3 regions of the Streptosporangium sp. NPDC023615 genome follow, and region 3 is predicted to be linked to each of the others. Evidence: predicted binding sites of a transcription regulator. Region 3 holds the regulator's gene; each other region holds the start of a gene.

The links. The regulator HrcA, encoded in region 3, represses chaperone genes, less so after heat shock. The targets are predictions, from matches to a motif close to TTGGCACTCTCNNNNNGAGAGTGCCAA.
Region 1: a site for HrcA is predicted at 1,642-1,668, ahead of AB0G16_RS33795 (FmdB family zinc ribbon protein). Genes of this name have one in related genera too.
Region 2: a site for HrcA is predicted at 1,998-2,024, ahead of AB0G16_RS25070 (DNA starvation/stationary phase protection protein). Genes of this name have one in related genera too.

Annotation. Positions count from the first base shown of each region.
Region 1 covers NZ_JBFABE010000078.1:10,338-15,298, forward strand. The annotation lists gene AB0G16_RS33790 (MFS transporter) at 1-1,229, shown strand, start outside; gene AB0G16_RS33795 (FmdB family zinc ribbon protein) at 1,265-1,612, opposite strand; gene AB0G16_RS33800 (potassium/proton antiporter) at 1,815-3,320, opposite strand; gene AB0G16_RS33805 (5-formyltetrahydrofolate cyclo-ligase) at 3,432-4,010, opposite strand; gene galU (UTP--glucose-1-phosphate uridylyltransferase GalU) at 4,036-4,935, shown strand; gene glp (gephyrin-like molybdotransferase Glp) at 4,941-4,961, shown strand, end outside.
Region 2 covers NZ_JBFABE010000041.1:10,660-15,620, reverse strand. The annotation lists gene AB0G16_RS25080 (VIT domain-containing protein) at 1-1,269, opposite strand, end outside; gene AB0G16_RS25075 (MerR family transcriptional regulator) at 1,266-1,988, opposite strand; gene AB0G16_RS25070 (DNA starvation/stationary phase protection protein) at 2,101-2,568, shown strand; gene AB0G16_RS25065 (DUF4440 domain-containing protein) at 2,657-3,046, opposite strand; gene AB0G16_RS25060 (helix-turn-helix domain-containing protein) at 3,108-3,599, shown strand; gene AB0G16_RS25055 (P-loop NTPase fold protein) at 3,722-4,961, opposite strand, start outside.
Region 3 covers NZ_JBFABE010000010.1:58,544-63,504, forward strand. The annotation lists gene AB0G16_RS10735 (16S rRNA (uracil(1498)-N(3))-methyltransferase) at 80-829, opposite strand; gene dnaJ (molecular chaperone DnaJ) at 900-2,039, opposite strand; gene hrcA (heat-inducible transcriptional repressor HrcA) at 2,054-3,067, opposite strand; gene AB0G16_RS10750 (hypothetical protein) at 3,249-4,268, shown strand; gene AB0G16_RS10755 (DUF3097 domain-containing protein) at 4,327-4,961, shown strand, end outside.

The DNA of each region.
Region 1 (4,961 bases), on a different contig from region 3:
AGCCGGTGATGCCGCCCCGGCTGTTCCGGATCCGGACGTTCAACGTGGCATCGCTGATCGGCTTCCTGGTGGGGTTCGCGATGTTCGGCTCGCTCACGTACATGCCGCTCTTCCTGCAGGTCGTGCAGGGGGTGTCGGCCACCACCTCGGGCCTGCACCTGCTGCCGATGATGGCCGGGCTGCTGGTCACCTCGATCACGGGCGGGCTGGTCATCAGCCGCACCGGGAGGTACCGGGCCTTCCCGATCGCGGGAGGAGCGGTCACCGCCGTCGGGCTCTACCTGCTCTCGTACGTGAACCCGGACATCTCCGCCCTGCAACTGAGCCTCTCGCTGCTCGTGCTGGGGGTCGGCCTCGGGCTGGTGATGCAGGTGCTGGTCCTCGCCGTGCAGAACGCGGTCGGTTTCGAGGACCTGGGGGTGGCCACGTCGGGGGCGACGTTCTTCCGGACGATCGGGGGCTCGTTCGGCGTCGCGGTGGCCGGCGCGATCTTCAGCTCGGGGCTCGGCGGCTCGCTGGAACGCCTCGCGCGGACGGCCGACCTGCCGCCGGGGCTGGCGGAGACCGTCCAGGCCGACCCGACGGCCGTGCGGCGGCTGCCTCCCGGGACCGCCACGGCGTTCCTGGACGCCTACTCCGGCGCGATCGCCCAGGTCTTCCTCTACAGCGTGCCGACGGCGCTGGTGGCGTTCGCCATCGCCTGGCTGCTGCCCGAGACGCCGCTGCGGGAGACGACGAAGGTGACCGATCCCGGGGACTGCTACGGGGCGGCGCCGGTCGAGCGGTCCTCGCTGGACGAGGTCGAGCGGGGGCTGTGGCGGCTGGCGGACGCGGACATGCGCGCCGACTACTACCGCCGCCTGGGCGAGGCGACCGGGATGGACGTGCCCGCGGGGTCGGTCTGGCTGGTCACCCGGCTGGCCGCGTGCGGGCCCCAGGCCGGGGCGGACCTGGCGGCGCGGGCGGGGGTGACGGTCGAGGAGGGACGGCCGTACGGGGACGCGCTCGTCGCGCGCGGCCTGGTCCGCAGGTCGGGGGACGGGAAGGTCCTGGAGCTCACCGACGAGGGCGAGCGGGCGGCGGGCCGCCTGGTTCAGGAGGCCCGCGACGGGCTCGCCCGGCTGGTCGAGGACTGGAACCCGGCCGAGCATCCGCGGCTGCGCGAGCTGCTGGACCGGCTTCCGCGCGAGCTGCTCGGCTCGGCCGCGGACCGGCCGTCGGGCGGCTGAACCGCCGGTTGCGGTGACGGCCGGGACGGGCGTGACTAGGAGGCGGCGGCGGCCGGGGTGCTCGTGGGCTTCTTCGACGGCTTGGCGTCCGTCGAACCCGTGGAGCCGGAGGACGAGTCCGAGGAGCCGGACGAGGAGTCCGACGACTTCGACGAGTCCGAGGAACCCGAGGAGCCGTTCGCGGACGTCACCGTGCTGGACGAGGACGACCGGCTGTCGGTCCGGTAGAAGCCCGAGCCCTTGAAGACGATGCCGACCGCGGAGAACACCTTGCGCAGGTTGCCCGCGCAGCTCGGGCACTCGGTGAGCGCGTCGTCGGAGAACTTCTGGACGATCTCGAACTGGTGGTCACAGGCGTTGCAGGCGTACTGGTAGGTGGGCACGCGCTCCTCCTCGTAGTGGTCCGCGCCGATTGGCACTCTGGTGGCGCGACTGCTAATGGTACGCAGCCGACAAGCATAAACGCGAGTCGGAGTTCTCGCATTCCATGGGGAGATTCCCGTCAGGTGCCCTGGTGGCCGTACGGGACGACGTACAGGAAGATCTCCGTCATGTCCGGCGTTCGCCCGCCACGCGGGGTTTCGGTCAGGTGCCCTGCTCGCCGTACCAGCCGGCGAGCTTGCCCTTGCGGCTGATCGCCCGCATCCGGCGCTCGACCGTGGTGCGGCAGGCGGCGGTGGTCACCACCAGGAGCTGGTCGTCCACCCGGATCCTGGTGGACTCGGCCGGGACGAACGTCCGGCCCTCCCTGACGATCAGCGTCACCTGGGCGTCCGTGGGCAGCCGCAGCTCGAAGATCTCCACCCCGTGCAGCTTGGACGTCGGCGGCACCCTCACCTGGAGCAGGTCGGCGTTCAGCTCCTCCAGCGGGGCCGACTCGACCTCCAGGTCACGGGCCTCGGACGGGGTGGTCAGCCCCAGCACCTTCGCCACGAACGGCAGCGTCGGCCCCTGCACCAGGGTGTACACGACGACGATCACGAAGACCTCGTTGAACACGAACCTGGCCGTGCCCTCGTTGACCGACGTGGCCGCCCACGGGATGGTCGCGAGCACGATGGGGACCGCGCCGCGCAGCCCGGCCCAGGACAGGAACGCCTGCTCCCGCCAGTTCAGCCGGTCGACGCGGAGCAGCCGGACCAGCAGGCCCGAGACGAGGATCGACGCCGGGCGGGCCACCGCCACCAGGATGAACCCGGCCACCAGGCCGGGCACGATCGCGGCCGGGATCTCCGAGGGGCTGGCCAGCATCCCGAGCATGACGAACAGGCCGATCTGGGCCAGCCAGGCCACGCCCTCGGCGAACCCCCGCGAGGCCGCGCGGTGCGGCATCCGGGAGTTGCCCATGACCAGCGCGGCCAGGTACACGGCCAGGAAACCGCTGCCGTGCAGCAGCATCGCCCCGGCGTAGGCGACGAACGCCAGCGCGAGCACCGCGATCGGGTACAGGCCCGAGACGGGCAGGGCGATGCGCCGCAGCGCGTACGTGCCGAGCGGGGCGACCGCCAGGCCGACGGCCGCGCCCACCACCAGCTCGAAGAGCACCTCCACCAGCGCGACCCCGAGGCTGGGCGAGGTGGCGGCGCTCAGCAGCATGACCGCGATGACCGCGGGGGCGTCGTTGAACCCCGACTCGGCCTCCAGGATGCCCGCCAGGCGCGAGGGCAGCGGCAGGCGGCGCAGGACCGAGAAGACCGCGGCGGCGTCGGTGGAGGCGAGGATCGCGCCGAGCAGCAGCGCGGTGCGCCAGTCCACGCCCAGGATCAGGTGCACCGGGACCGCGACGGCCGCGATGCTGACCCCCACGCCGACGGTGGCGAGCACGATCGCGGCCGGGATGGCCCCCCTGACGTGGTTCCAGTTCGTGGTCAGGCCGCCCTCGGCCAGGATGATCGCCAGCGCGATCAGGCCCATCTGCTGGGCGAGCTCCGGGCTGTCGAACTGCAGCCCGAATCCGGACTCGCCGAGGAGCAGGCCGAAGCCGAGGAAGATCAGGAGGCTGGGCAGGCCACTACGGTGGGCGACACGTACGGCGATGATCGCCGCGATGACGATCCCGGCACCGAGAAGCAGCCAGACGTCCAGTCCCATCTGGCCCCCTCTCTGACTCCGGGGACCATTGTGTCGCATTCGGGACGGTCGTCATGCACGCTGGACCGCGCACGCCCTGTCACGATCCGGACGATCCCGGGGGGCCGCGCCTCACCCGTCCCCGGGGATCCTCACGATCCCGTCCGGCGTCGCGGCGTAGCGGACCGCCCTGTCGTGCGCCTCGGTCGGCACGCCGTCGAGCAGCTCACCGTCGTGCAGCAGCGCCACCGTCGGCACGTTCGGGCCGACCCTGGACAGCGCCCGGTCGTAGGAACCCCCGCCCCGGCCCAGCCGTACGCCGGTGGAGGCGTCCACCGCCAGCGCGGGCACGATCACCAGGGCCGCGGTCCTGACCGCGTCGACGCCGCGCCGGGTGTCGACCGGTTCCATGAGCCCGAACCGCCCGGGGGCCAGGGTGTCCGGGCCGTCGTACACCGCCCAGTCGAGGTCGTCGTCCTCGCGCAGCACCGGCAGGATCACGGTCGCGCCGTGCTTCCACAGGGCGAACACCAGCCCGTGGGTGGCCGGTTCGGTGCCGATCGACCAGTAGCACGCGATCAGCCCGGCCATCTGCACCCAGGGCCGGTCCATCAGCGATTCCCTGATCCGCACCGAAGCCGCGTGCCGCCGCTCGTCGGGGATCGAGGCCCGCGCGGCCTCGATCGAGGTACGCAGCTTCAGCTTGTCCACGGATCCCTCCACTATGGTTTTGGTTATGGCCGACTTTGAAGCTGTGACGAAAGCCGTAATTCCCGCGGCGGGTCTGGGCACCCGTTTTCTTCCGGCGACCAAGGCGACGCCCAAGGAGATGCTGCCCATCGTCGACAAGCCCGCGATCCAGTATGTCGTCGAGGAGGCGGTCTCCGCCGGTCTGCTCGACCTCCTCATGGTCACGGGCAAGACCAAGCGTTCCATCGAGGACCACTTCGACCGGGCCATCGAGCTGGAGGAGGCCCTGGAGGCCAAGGGCGACGACGAGCGCCTCTCCCAGGTGCGCGAGCCCGCCGACCTGGCGACCCTGCACTACGTACGGCAGGGCCAGCCGCGCGGCCTGGGACACGCGGTCCTGTGCGCCAAGCAGCACGTGGGCGACCACCCCTTCGCCTGCCTGCTCGGCGACGACCTCATCGACCACCGCGACGAGCTCCTCAAACGCATGATCGAGGTACGCGGCACGCACGGCGGCAGCGTCATCGCGCTGATGGAGGTGCCCGCCGAGCAGGTCTCCCTGTACGGGTGCGCGGCCATCGAGCCCACCGGCGAGGACGACGTGGTGCGGGTGACCGACCTGGTGGAGAAGCCGCCCGCCGACGAGGCCCCGTCCAACTGGGCGATCATCGGCCGGTACGTGATCGACCCGGCCGTCTTCGAGGTGCTGGAGAACACCCCGCCCGGACGCGGTGACGAGATCCAGCTCACCGACGCCCTGCGCACCCTGGCCTCGCGAGGCAGCGACCAGGGCGGGCCGGTGCACGGCGTGCTGTTCCGCGGCCGCCGCTACGACACCGGCAACAAGATCGACTACCTGCGCACGGTGGTGCAGTTCGCCGCCGAGCGTCCCGACCTGGCACCGGAGTTCCTGCCCTGGCTCAAGGAGTTCCTGGCCTCGCGATGAGCTCCATGAGGTCGGTCGACGACCAT
Region 2 (4,961 bases), on a different contig from region 3:
GGCCGAGTCGCCGAGCAGTGTCACGGCCCGCTCCAGCGGGGTCAGCATCTCGGTGCCGCCGCGCGTCTCCAGCCTGGCCAGGTGCTCCACGGCCCGGTAGCGGTTGCGGTCGGAGGCCGCCGACAGGCCCTTGCCGAGCCCCTCGGGGTGTTCCACCTCGGTGTCGAAGGACAGCACAGCGAACCGGTCGCGCGAGGTGAGCGTGTCGACGATGCGGGCGGCGGCGCGCCGGGCGGCCACCATCTTCCAGCCGGTCATGCTGCCCGACCGGTCGAGGACCAGCACCACGTCCCTGCTCCCGGGGCCCTCGGCGCCCCCCGCCCCGGCTCCGGTGGGCGCGGCGCCGGGGACGACGGTCAGCGTGAACGTGCCCTCCCGCCGGCCCTCCTTCGGGCCGGTGCTCGAAGCGGTGCCGGTGGCGGTGGTGGTGCCGGGGACGGCGTCGAGGTCGGTGCCGGGGTCGGGGTCGGGGGCCAGCGCCAGCGAGGTGGAGGCGTCGAAGGCCAGCCTCAGGATGAAGTCGCGGTCCAGCCGCTCGCCCGGCTGGAGGCGGACCGTGCCCCCCTCCTCCCGGACCACGTGCAGGCTGGGGCGCAGCTCGCGCAGCTCCAGGCCCGCCGGGTCGACGGAGACCGCCAGCGAGAGCCGCACCGGGCCGGGGAAGCCCGGCAGCAGCACCGGCGGCGTGATCCGCGAGGCGTCGGGGACCGCGTCGGTGTCGGGCGCCCACCCGTCACCGGCCGGCTCGCCGTCCAACGGGGTGCCGGGGATGTAGCGCGGGGCCACGACCAGCGGGAACCGGAAGGTCGCCGCGCCGTCCTCGTACGGGAGCGGCTGGTCCAGCGTCAGGCGCACGGTGACCCGCTCGCCCGGCACGATGTTGCCGACCCTCATGGTGAAGACGTCCGGCCGGTCCTCCTCGGCGATCGCGGCCCGCCTGCCCTGGGAGATCGCCTGGTCGTAGTCGGCCCTGGCCTGGCCGCGCTCCTTCAGCACCCCCTCGACGACCCGGCCGTCGGCCTCCATCCGGAACGCGGTCACGGCGGCCCGGTCGGGCAGCGGGAAGACGTAGGTCGCCTCCAGGGCCACGTCGTGCGGGTTGCGGAAGCCCTGGACGACCTCGACCCCGGCCGTCAGGCCGGACACGGCGGCGGTGACGTCCACGCTCTCCAGCGGCAGGTTGCCGCGCTCGGTGCTCAGCGCCCCCAGCCCGGCGTCCGGCACGGGCGGGCACTCCTCCGGTCGCAGAGCGGTGATGGAAACGGTCATGGTTGCAGTCCTTCCGGAGGTGTGAGGCCGCGTTCGCGAAGGAGCGACAGGAGCTTCCGCGAGGCGGCGGCGATCTCGGCGAGTTCGTCGGGCGACGGGGCGCGCCCGTCGCCGTGCCCGCCGTCGAGCAGCAGCGTCACGCCGTCCGCCAGCCGTACGCCGTGCACGGTCACGGCCGCGGGGGCGGGCGGTGCGGGTGGTACGGGCGGGGCGGCTGGGAGCGCACCGGAGGTGGCGGCGGGCGCGGGGGGAGCCGGTCGTACGACCTGATCGAGGGCCGGGCGGGGGGCCGCCGACGCCGGCGCGCCCGTCCAGAAGCGCGGGCGTGCCGGCGCGGGGGAGGGGGCCTCGGCCGCCCCCGCTCCCCGCGGCGGCCGTTGCCCCGCTCCCCGTTCCGGCCTGTGCTCCGGTCCTGGCTCGGGAAGGCCCGCGATCGACTCCAGGGCCCGGTCGGTGGCACCGGCCAGCTCGGCCTGGATCTCGGCGATGGTCCGCCCTTCGGCCTGGCGCCGCTTGACGGCGACGAGCTGGAGCAGGTGGCGCCTGCCGTACACGGCGACGCGGCCCCGGCGGGCCGAGGGCGGGTCGAGGAGGCCGATCGTGGAGTACCACCGGATCACGCGCTCGTTGGGCACGTCCCTGCCCCGCCCGCCCTGCCGGGCGGTGGGGGCCAGCGCCGCCGACGCCTGCTCGGCCAGTTCGCCGATGGTCCATTCCATACGGTGATAGTGACACTGCAATCATGACAGTGTCAACATAAGAAGCCGAATAGATGGGTACGGACATTCCGTACGAAACCGGAGATTAAGGCGAAAACAGGGGGGACGCTCTATGTCCGCGATCACCAGCCCGCTCAATCCGGAAGACAAGAAGGTCATCGCCACCGCGCTCCAGGGCTCGCTCGTCGACCTGCTCGACCTGTCGCTGCTGACCAAGCAGGCCCACTGGAACGTGATCGGTCACAACTTCCGCTCCCTGCACCTGCAGCTCGACAAGATCGTCTCGGCTGCCAGGAAGCACGCGGACACCGTCGCCGAGCGAGCGGTGGCCATGGGGTGCAACCCCGACGGCCGGGGGTCGACGCTCGCGAAGAGCACCGAGGTGCCGCAGCTGGAGCCCGGTTACCTCAACGACGGCAAGGTCGTCGCCGCGATGACGGACATCCTCGGCTCCATCACCCGCAGGATGCGCGAACGCGTCATGGCCACCGAGAAGGCCGACCCGATGACCCAGGACCTGCTCATCGAGATCACCCAGGACCTGGAGAAGTACCACTGGATGATCGAGGCCCAGCGCTAGATCGTCCTTCGGGGCGCCCCGCTCGTCGAGAGCCGGGGCGCCCTCCGCGTCACCGGCGACCTCGAGGGGCCCGGGCGCCGGGCGGGTGTCAGACGGCCGCCTCCCGTACGCCGAGGATGTTGTCGATGGCGTACCGCCAGTGCCCGTCCGGGTCGCGCCGGGCGACGTCGGTGGCGGTGCCCTCGATGCGCACGGGCGCGCCGTCGGGGGCGTCGCCCTCGATGACCCAGTCGACGATCAGCAGGGCGAGGTCGCCGGTGCTGTAGACCTGTCGCGGTCTCACCGTGATCGGGAGACCGAGGGCCATGAAGGCGGCGTTGGCGTCGTAGGCCTCCCGGCCGGTCAGCGGCGAGCCAGGTTCGGCGACGAACACCGCCCCGTCCTCGTAGACCTCCGCCAGCGCGTCGGGGTCACCGCTGTTGAAACGCTCGGCGAACACCGCCGGAACGTCCTCGGGGATCTCGGCGAGCCGTCGCATCACGCACGTCCTCTCGGGAGGTAGGAATCGGGGGAACGCGGCAACGCTAGGAGGCGCCCTCGTGACTCACCAAACGGTCGGCCACCGGCTTCCGGCCCCGGTCCCCGCGCCGGCCCCGGCCCTGAACCCGACCCCGGCTCCTGCTCCGACCCCGGCCTCGCACCCGGCCCCGGCCCCCGCTACGGCCCCGGTCCGGCCGGGTCTGCCCGACGACCCGCGCGCGGACGTCGCCGAGCCCACCCCGTCCTGCCCGGTGGAGATCACCCTCGCGGCCCTGCACGGCCGCTGGACGACCCTGGTCGTCCGCGAGTTCCTGCGGGGCGACCACACGTTCACCGAACTGCGCCAGGCTCTTCCGGGGCTGTCGGACAAGGTGCTGTCGGACCGGCTGGCACATCTGACCGAGGTGGGCGTGCTCGACCGTCACCGGATGCCGGGGTGGCCTCCCCGGGTCCGCTACACCCTCACCGAGAGGGGCCGCCGCCTCGGTCCCGTCCTGCAGGCGCTGTGGGACTGGGGCGAGGGGTCCCCGTCGCCCTCGCCGCCCGGCTGACCCGGCGGGAAGACCGGCCCGGGACCCGGCGGGACGACCCCTCCGGGCGCCCGCTCGGGACCCGGCGGGACGACCTGGCCGGACGACCCTGCCGGGTGGCGGGGGCCTCTGCGGACGGAGGGTCAGAGCAGGTAGCGGGCCAGGTCGGCGATGGGGTGGGGGCGGGAGAGCAGGTCCCGCAGGGAGTCCAGGCGGGCGGCCCCGGCCCCGCCGGCGGCACCGGCGGCACCGGCGGGGACTCCGGGGTCGGGGACGGTCAGGCCGGTCTCGCGCAGGGCGCGCCGCCAGCTCTCGGCGTCGCCCGCGGCGCCCTCCAGCAGCCGTAGCACGCTCACCCCCTCGTACTCCTTGACCAGCAGCGTCAGCAGGTGCGGCCACTGCACGGCCAGCGCCGCGAGTTTGGCGACCTCGCCGTCCGAGGCCGGGGCCGCACCGGCGAGGGCGCGGCGGTAGGTCAGGAACGAGTAGAAGCGGAAGACGTTGACGTACCGCTTGATCTCGCGCGGGTTGAAGAACGTCAGCGCCGGCAGGACGAACTCGATGGCCCGGTAGGCGTTCTCGTCGCTGTAGAGGTCGTCGTAGACGCGGTCGGCGGCCTCGCGGGTCGCCGCGCACAGGCCGCCGACCGCGTCGGAACACTCGATGCCCAGCGCGTCCTGCGCCAGCCGGGCCGCCTCGTCGATGGTGGTCGTGGTGGGGCGCAGCGCCCAGATGGCGTCCTGCAGCCTGCTCACCTGGACCGGGTCCGGCGGGTCGGTCACCCACGGGCCGGACACGGACGGCACGTCCACCGAGGTCCGCGTCCCCGGCTCGTCCGGCGGGGTGTTCGCCGAGGTTCCCGGTCCGGGCTCGTCCGGCGGTATGGCCGCCGAGGTCCTCGGTCCGGGGCCGTTCGCCGGCGAACGCGCCTCCCGGCTCTCCGCGGAGGTCCGCGCCCCCGGTACGTCGGCCCGCGCCCGCGCTCCCGGCGCCCACACCGGTGCCCGCAGCCCCGGCACGGCCGCTCCCCGCGGCGCGCCGGCACCGGGAGAACCCGGTCCGGCCGCACCGCGCGGGAAGGGCCGTGCGGGAGACAGGGGACCGCGTGAACGCGGTCCGGCCGGATCCGGTGGCGGGTCGAGCCGTTCCAGGGCGGCTGGGGGACCCGCCGGACGCGGTCCGGCCGGATTCGGTGTGACCTCGGGAACGCCCAGCAGAGCCCGTACGAAGGCGGGCAGCCGGTCGGCGTCGTCCAGCAGCGGCACGCTCAGCGGCAGCTGCACGATCTTCTCCAGGAACCGCCAGCCCAGCCCGGACCTGCCGGTGCCGGGCAGCGTCCCGGCCAGCTCGGGGTAGGCGGCCTCGATGTGGGCGACGACCACC
Region 3 (4,961 bases):
CCCACGGCGAGGACTCGGCTCCCCCGAGGGGGTTCACAGGGGGTGTACGGTCACCCCGGAGGGACGCCGCCCCCGGGAGTCACCAGCGGCCGCTGCGGGTCTGGAGCACCGCCGCCGCCACGACCCCGGCCGTCGAGGTGCGCAGCACCGTCGGGCCGAGCAGGGCCGGTGAGGCGCCGGCCTCCCGGAAAGCCGTGATCTCCTCCGGGGAGATCCCGCCCTCCGGGCCGACCACCACGACGATGTCGCCCCCGTCCGGGAGCGGCAGGCCCGACAGCGGGGAGGCGGCCTCCTCGTGAAGGACGACGCCCAGCTCCGCCGCCGACAGCAGGCCGGCGACCGTGGCGGTGGTCGCCGGCTCCGCCACCCGGGGCAGGTGGAAGCGGCGGGACTGCTTGCCCGCCTCGCGGGCGGTGGAGCGCCAGCGGGCCAGCGCCTTGGCCGCGCGCTCCCCCTTCCACTGGGTGACGCACCTGGCGGCGGCCCAGGGGACGATCACGTCGACGCCGGCCTCCGTCATCATCTCCACGGCCAGCTCTCCCCTGTCGCCCTTGGGCAGCCCCTGGACGACGACCAGCCGCGGTGCGGGGGCCGGCAGGTCGTGACGGCGCAGCACCCGGACCCGGAGCGATTCCTTCCCGGCCTCGGCCACCACGCACTCGGCGACGGAGCCCTCCCCGTCGGTCAGGTCGAGCCGCTCCCCCGCCCGCAGCCGCCTCACGGCCGCCGCGTGGCGCCCCTCGGGGCCGCAGAGCGTGAACTCCGCCCCGGCCGCCCCGGCCAGGTCGGCCAGCTCGGCCCGCTCGGCCAGGAAGACCGGAACGGTCATGGGACACCGGGCCGGGTCACCGGGCGGGTCATCGTCCGGGTCATCGTCCGGGTCAATGTCCGGGGCATCGTCAGCGGCCGTTGAAGGCGTCCCGCAGGCGGGAGAAGAAGCTCTGCTGGCCGGGGGCGAACTTACCCGGCGGGCGCTCCTCGCCCCGGAGCCTGGCGAGCTCCTTCAAGAGCTCCTCCTGGGCCGCGTCGAGCCGGGTGGGGGTCTCGACGTTGACGTGGATCAGCAGGTCACCGCGGCCGCTCTCGTTCAGGCGCTGCACGCCCCGCCCGTAGAGCGGGATCGTCTGCCCCGACTGGGTGCCCGGCCGGATGTCCAGCTCCTCGGCGCCGTCCAGCGTCTCCATGGTCAGGATGGTGCCGAGCGCCGCCGCGGCCATCGGGATCTGCACGGTGCAGTGCAGGTCGTCGCCACGCCGCTCGAAGGTCTCGTGGGGGCGCTCGACGATCTCCAGGAACAGGTCTCCGGGCGGGCCGCCGCCGGGACCGATCTCACCCTCGCCGGCGAGCTGGATGTGGGTGCCGTCCTCGACGCCGGCCGGGATACGGACCTTGATGGTCCGCCGGGTACGGACCCGGCCGTCGCCCGAGCACTCCTGGCAGGGGTTGCGGATGATCGAGCCGAAGCCTCCGCACTGGGGGCAGGGGCGGGAGGTCATGACCTGCCCCAGGAAGGAGCGGGTCACCTGGGAGACCTCGCCTCGTCCGTGACACATGTCACAGGTGTCGGGGTGGGTCCCGGCCGCGGCCCCGGAGCCGGTGCAGACCTCGCAGATCACCGCGGTGTCGACGACCAGCTCGCGGGTCGTGCCGAAGCCCGACTCCTGCAGGTCGAGCTCCACGCGGATGGTGGCGTTGCGCCCGCGGCGGGCGCGCGAGCGCGGCCCCCGCCCCCCTCCGGCGCCGGCGGCGCCGAAGAAGGCGTCCATGATGTCGCTGAACGGGAACCCCGCGCCGAAGCCTCCGGCTCCGGGGCCACCCGAGGCGAACGGATCGGCGCCCATGTCGTACATCTGCCGCTTGCTGGAGTCCGACAGCACCTCGTAGGCCTGCGTGATCTCCTTGAAGCGCTCCTGGGTCGCAGGGTCGGGGTTGACGTCGGGATGCAGCTCTCGCGCCAGGCGGCGGTACGCCTTCTTGATCTCTTCCGCACTGGCGTCACGGCGCACCCCGAGGGTGCCGTAGTAGTCGCTCTTAGCCACTTTTCGTTGACCTCTTAGGATGCAGCCAGGATCTGGCTGACGTAGCGTGCCACCGCGCGCACCGCGCCCATCGTGACCGGGTAGTCCATACGCGTCGGGCCCAGCACACCGAGCCGGGCCAGTTGCTTGTCCCCAGAACCGTATCCGGCGGCGACGATGGACGTGCCCTGGAGTCCGGTATAGGGGTTCTCCGAGCCGATCCGCACGGTCAGCGCCGACAGGTCGGAGGTCTCGCCGAGCAGCCGCATGAGCACGACCTGCTCCTCCAGGGCCTCCAGCACGTCGCGGAGGCCGACGGTGAAGTCGGCTCCCGCCAGGTTGGCGGCCCCGGCAAAAACGATCTTCTCGTCGTGCCTCTCCACCAGGGACTCCAGCAGCACCGACAGGATCGTGGCCGCGAGCGGCCGGTCCTCGGGCGACAGCCGCTCGGGCAGATCGGCGACCCTGTCGGGGACGCCGCTGAGCCCGCACCCGTCGAGCGAGGTGTTGAGCACCGCCCGCAGGTGGGCCACCCGCTGCTCGTCGGCGACCTCGGGCAGCTCGACCACCCGCTGCTCGACCCGGCCGGTGTTGGTGATCAGCACGAACATCAGCCGGCGCTCGCTCAGCGGCACCAGCTCGACGTGGCGGACCGCCGAGTTGGTCAGCGTCGGGTACTGCACCACGGCGACCTGCCGGGTGAGCTGGGCCAGCAGCCGCACCGTCCGCATGACGACGTCGTCGATGTCCACGGCCCCGGCGAGGAAGCTCTCGATGGCCCTGCGCTCCGCGCTGGAGAGGGGCTTGACCTGGGAGAGCCGGTCGACGAAGAGCCGGTAGCCCTTGTCGGTGGGGACCCGGCCGGCGCTGGTGTGGGGCTGGGCGATGTATCCCTGCTCCTCCAGCACGGCCATGTCGTTGCGGATCGTCGCCGGCGAGACCCCCAGGTTGTGCCGGTCCGCCAGCGCCTTGGAACCCACCGGCTCGTTGGTGGACACGTAGTCCTCGACGATGGCGCGTAGCACGGCGAGCTTCCGGTCGTCGACCAACGTGGTCACCTCCCTGCCTGCGTCCTCTGGGAGACACGAGGCCTGGCACTCTGTGTTCCCGAGTGCCAAGTGTACGGCCCCCGCGCGAAAGGTGCGATAAGCAAGACCTGTGGACGGTCCCGCCCGTCGTCGTCGGGTCAACGGCTATCGCGACCCAAGCCGCAACCATCACAATCCGTATATGTCCAAAGATTTTGGTTCTTTCCCGGAGGGCGCCGGCGGTGACCCCGGTCACGGCGCGTCCCCGCAGTACGGTCAGCCCGACCGGCAGACATATGGCCAGCCCGGCCCGCAGCAGTACGGCCAGCCAGGCCAGTACGGCCAGCCCGGACACCCCGGATATCCCGGTCAGCCCGGTCAGCCCGGTCCTCAGCAGTACGGCCAGCCAGGCGGGCAGCCGTACGGCCAGCCCGGTCAGCCCGGTCAGCCCGGTCAGCCCGGTCAGCCCGGTCAGCCCGGTCAGCCCGGACACCCCGGTCAGCAGCCCTACTACCAGGGCGGGCAGGGCCACTCGCCGTACCAGGGCGGCCCGCAGCCCTACCAGGGTGCCCCTCCCCCCGGCTACGGGCCCCCCGGGTACGGCCTCCCGCCGGGAGCGCCGTCCGCGGGGAAGATCAAGCCCGGTGTCGGGTGGATCGTGGGGGCCTGGCTGATCGCCCTGGCCTGTGTCGTCGTCGGGATCGCCGGGCTCGTCTCCGGTCTCTCCGGCGCGGTCGACGCCGCCCCCAAGACGTCGTTCCTTCCCGGGCAGGTGACGACGGTCAGGCTCGACCCGGCCGAGAGCCCGGCCATCTACGTCTTCACGGCCGGTCCCAGGCGCTTCACGTGCGGGATCACGGGCGGCGCCGGTCCCGCCCGCCTGCAGGAGCCGGCCGGGCGGACGCTCATCACGGGGACCAACGGGGTGCGCTGGGAGCTCGGCCTGCGGGTGGGCGTGGACAGGGCGGGCGACTACCAGGTCACCTGCAACGCCGACAGGGCCGCAGGCGTCAGGTTCGGTGTGGGCCGGGAGGTCGCCGCCGGAGCGGTGGTGGGCGGGGTGGTCACCCTGATCGGGGTTCCCGCCCTCGGCATCCTGCTGGCCGTCGTCGTGACGATCGTCGTGCTGGGCAAGCGCAAGGGCGCCCGCAGGCGCCGGCAGGCCGAGGCGAGCCAGGCCGCGGCGGCGGGACAGTGGGCGCCGGGACCGTACGGCGGGTGACGGCGGTGTTTGCTAGCGTCCCACGTGATCTGTGGCGAGAGAGGGTGGGCGGTCGCTGATGTACGAGCGTGACGTTCTGGCGGAAGACTGGCGGCGCCCCCGCCGGGGGACGATCCCCCAGGTCCCCGCCGACCTCGACCTGGTCGTCGAGGACGCCGACGGCGGCTTCTGCGGCGCGGTGGTGGCCTGCGACAAGGAGGCCGTCACCCTGGAGGACCGGTTCGGGCGCCGGCGGGTGTTCCCGCTGGAGCCGGCCGCGTTCCTGCTGGAGGGCAAGGTGGTGACCCTGGTGCGACCGGCCGCCGCGCCGCGCGGCCCGAGGCGGAGCGCCTCGGGGTCCATCGCGGTGGAGGGGCTGCGGGCCCAGGTCGCCAGGGAGAGCCGGATCTACGTCGAGGGCGTGCACGACGCCGCCCTCGTGGAGAAGGTCTGGGGTCACGACCTGCGGGTCGAGGGCGTGGTCGTGGAGTACCTGGAGGGGGTCGACCACCTGCCCTCCATCGTCGAGGAGTTCGCTCCCGGCCCCGGCCGTCGGCTGGGGGTGCTGGTCGACCACCTGGTCCCCGGCTCCAAGGAGAGCCGGATCGCCGCCCGGATCGCCTCGCCGCACGTGCTGGTCGTCGGGCACCCCTTCGTGGACGTCTGGCAGGCGGTCAGGCCGCAGGTGCTCAGGATCCCCTCCTGGCCCTCGGT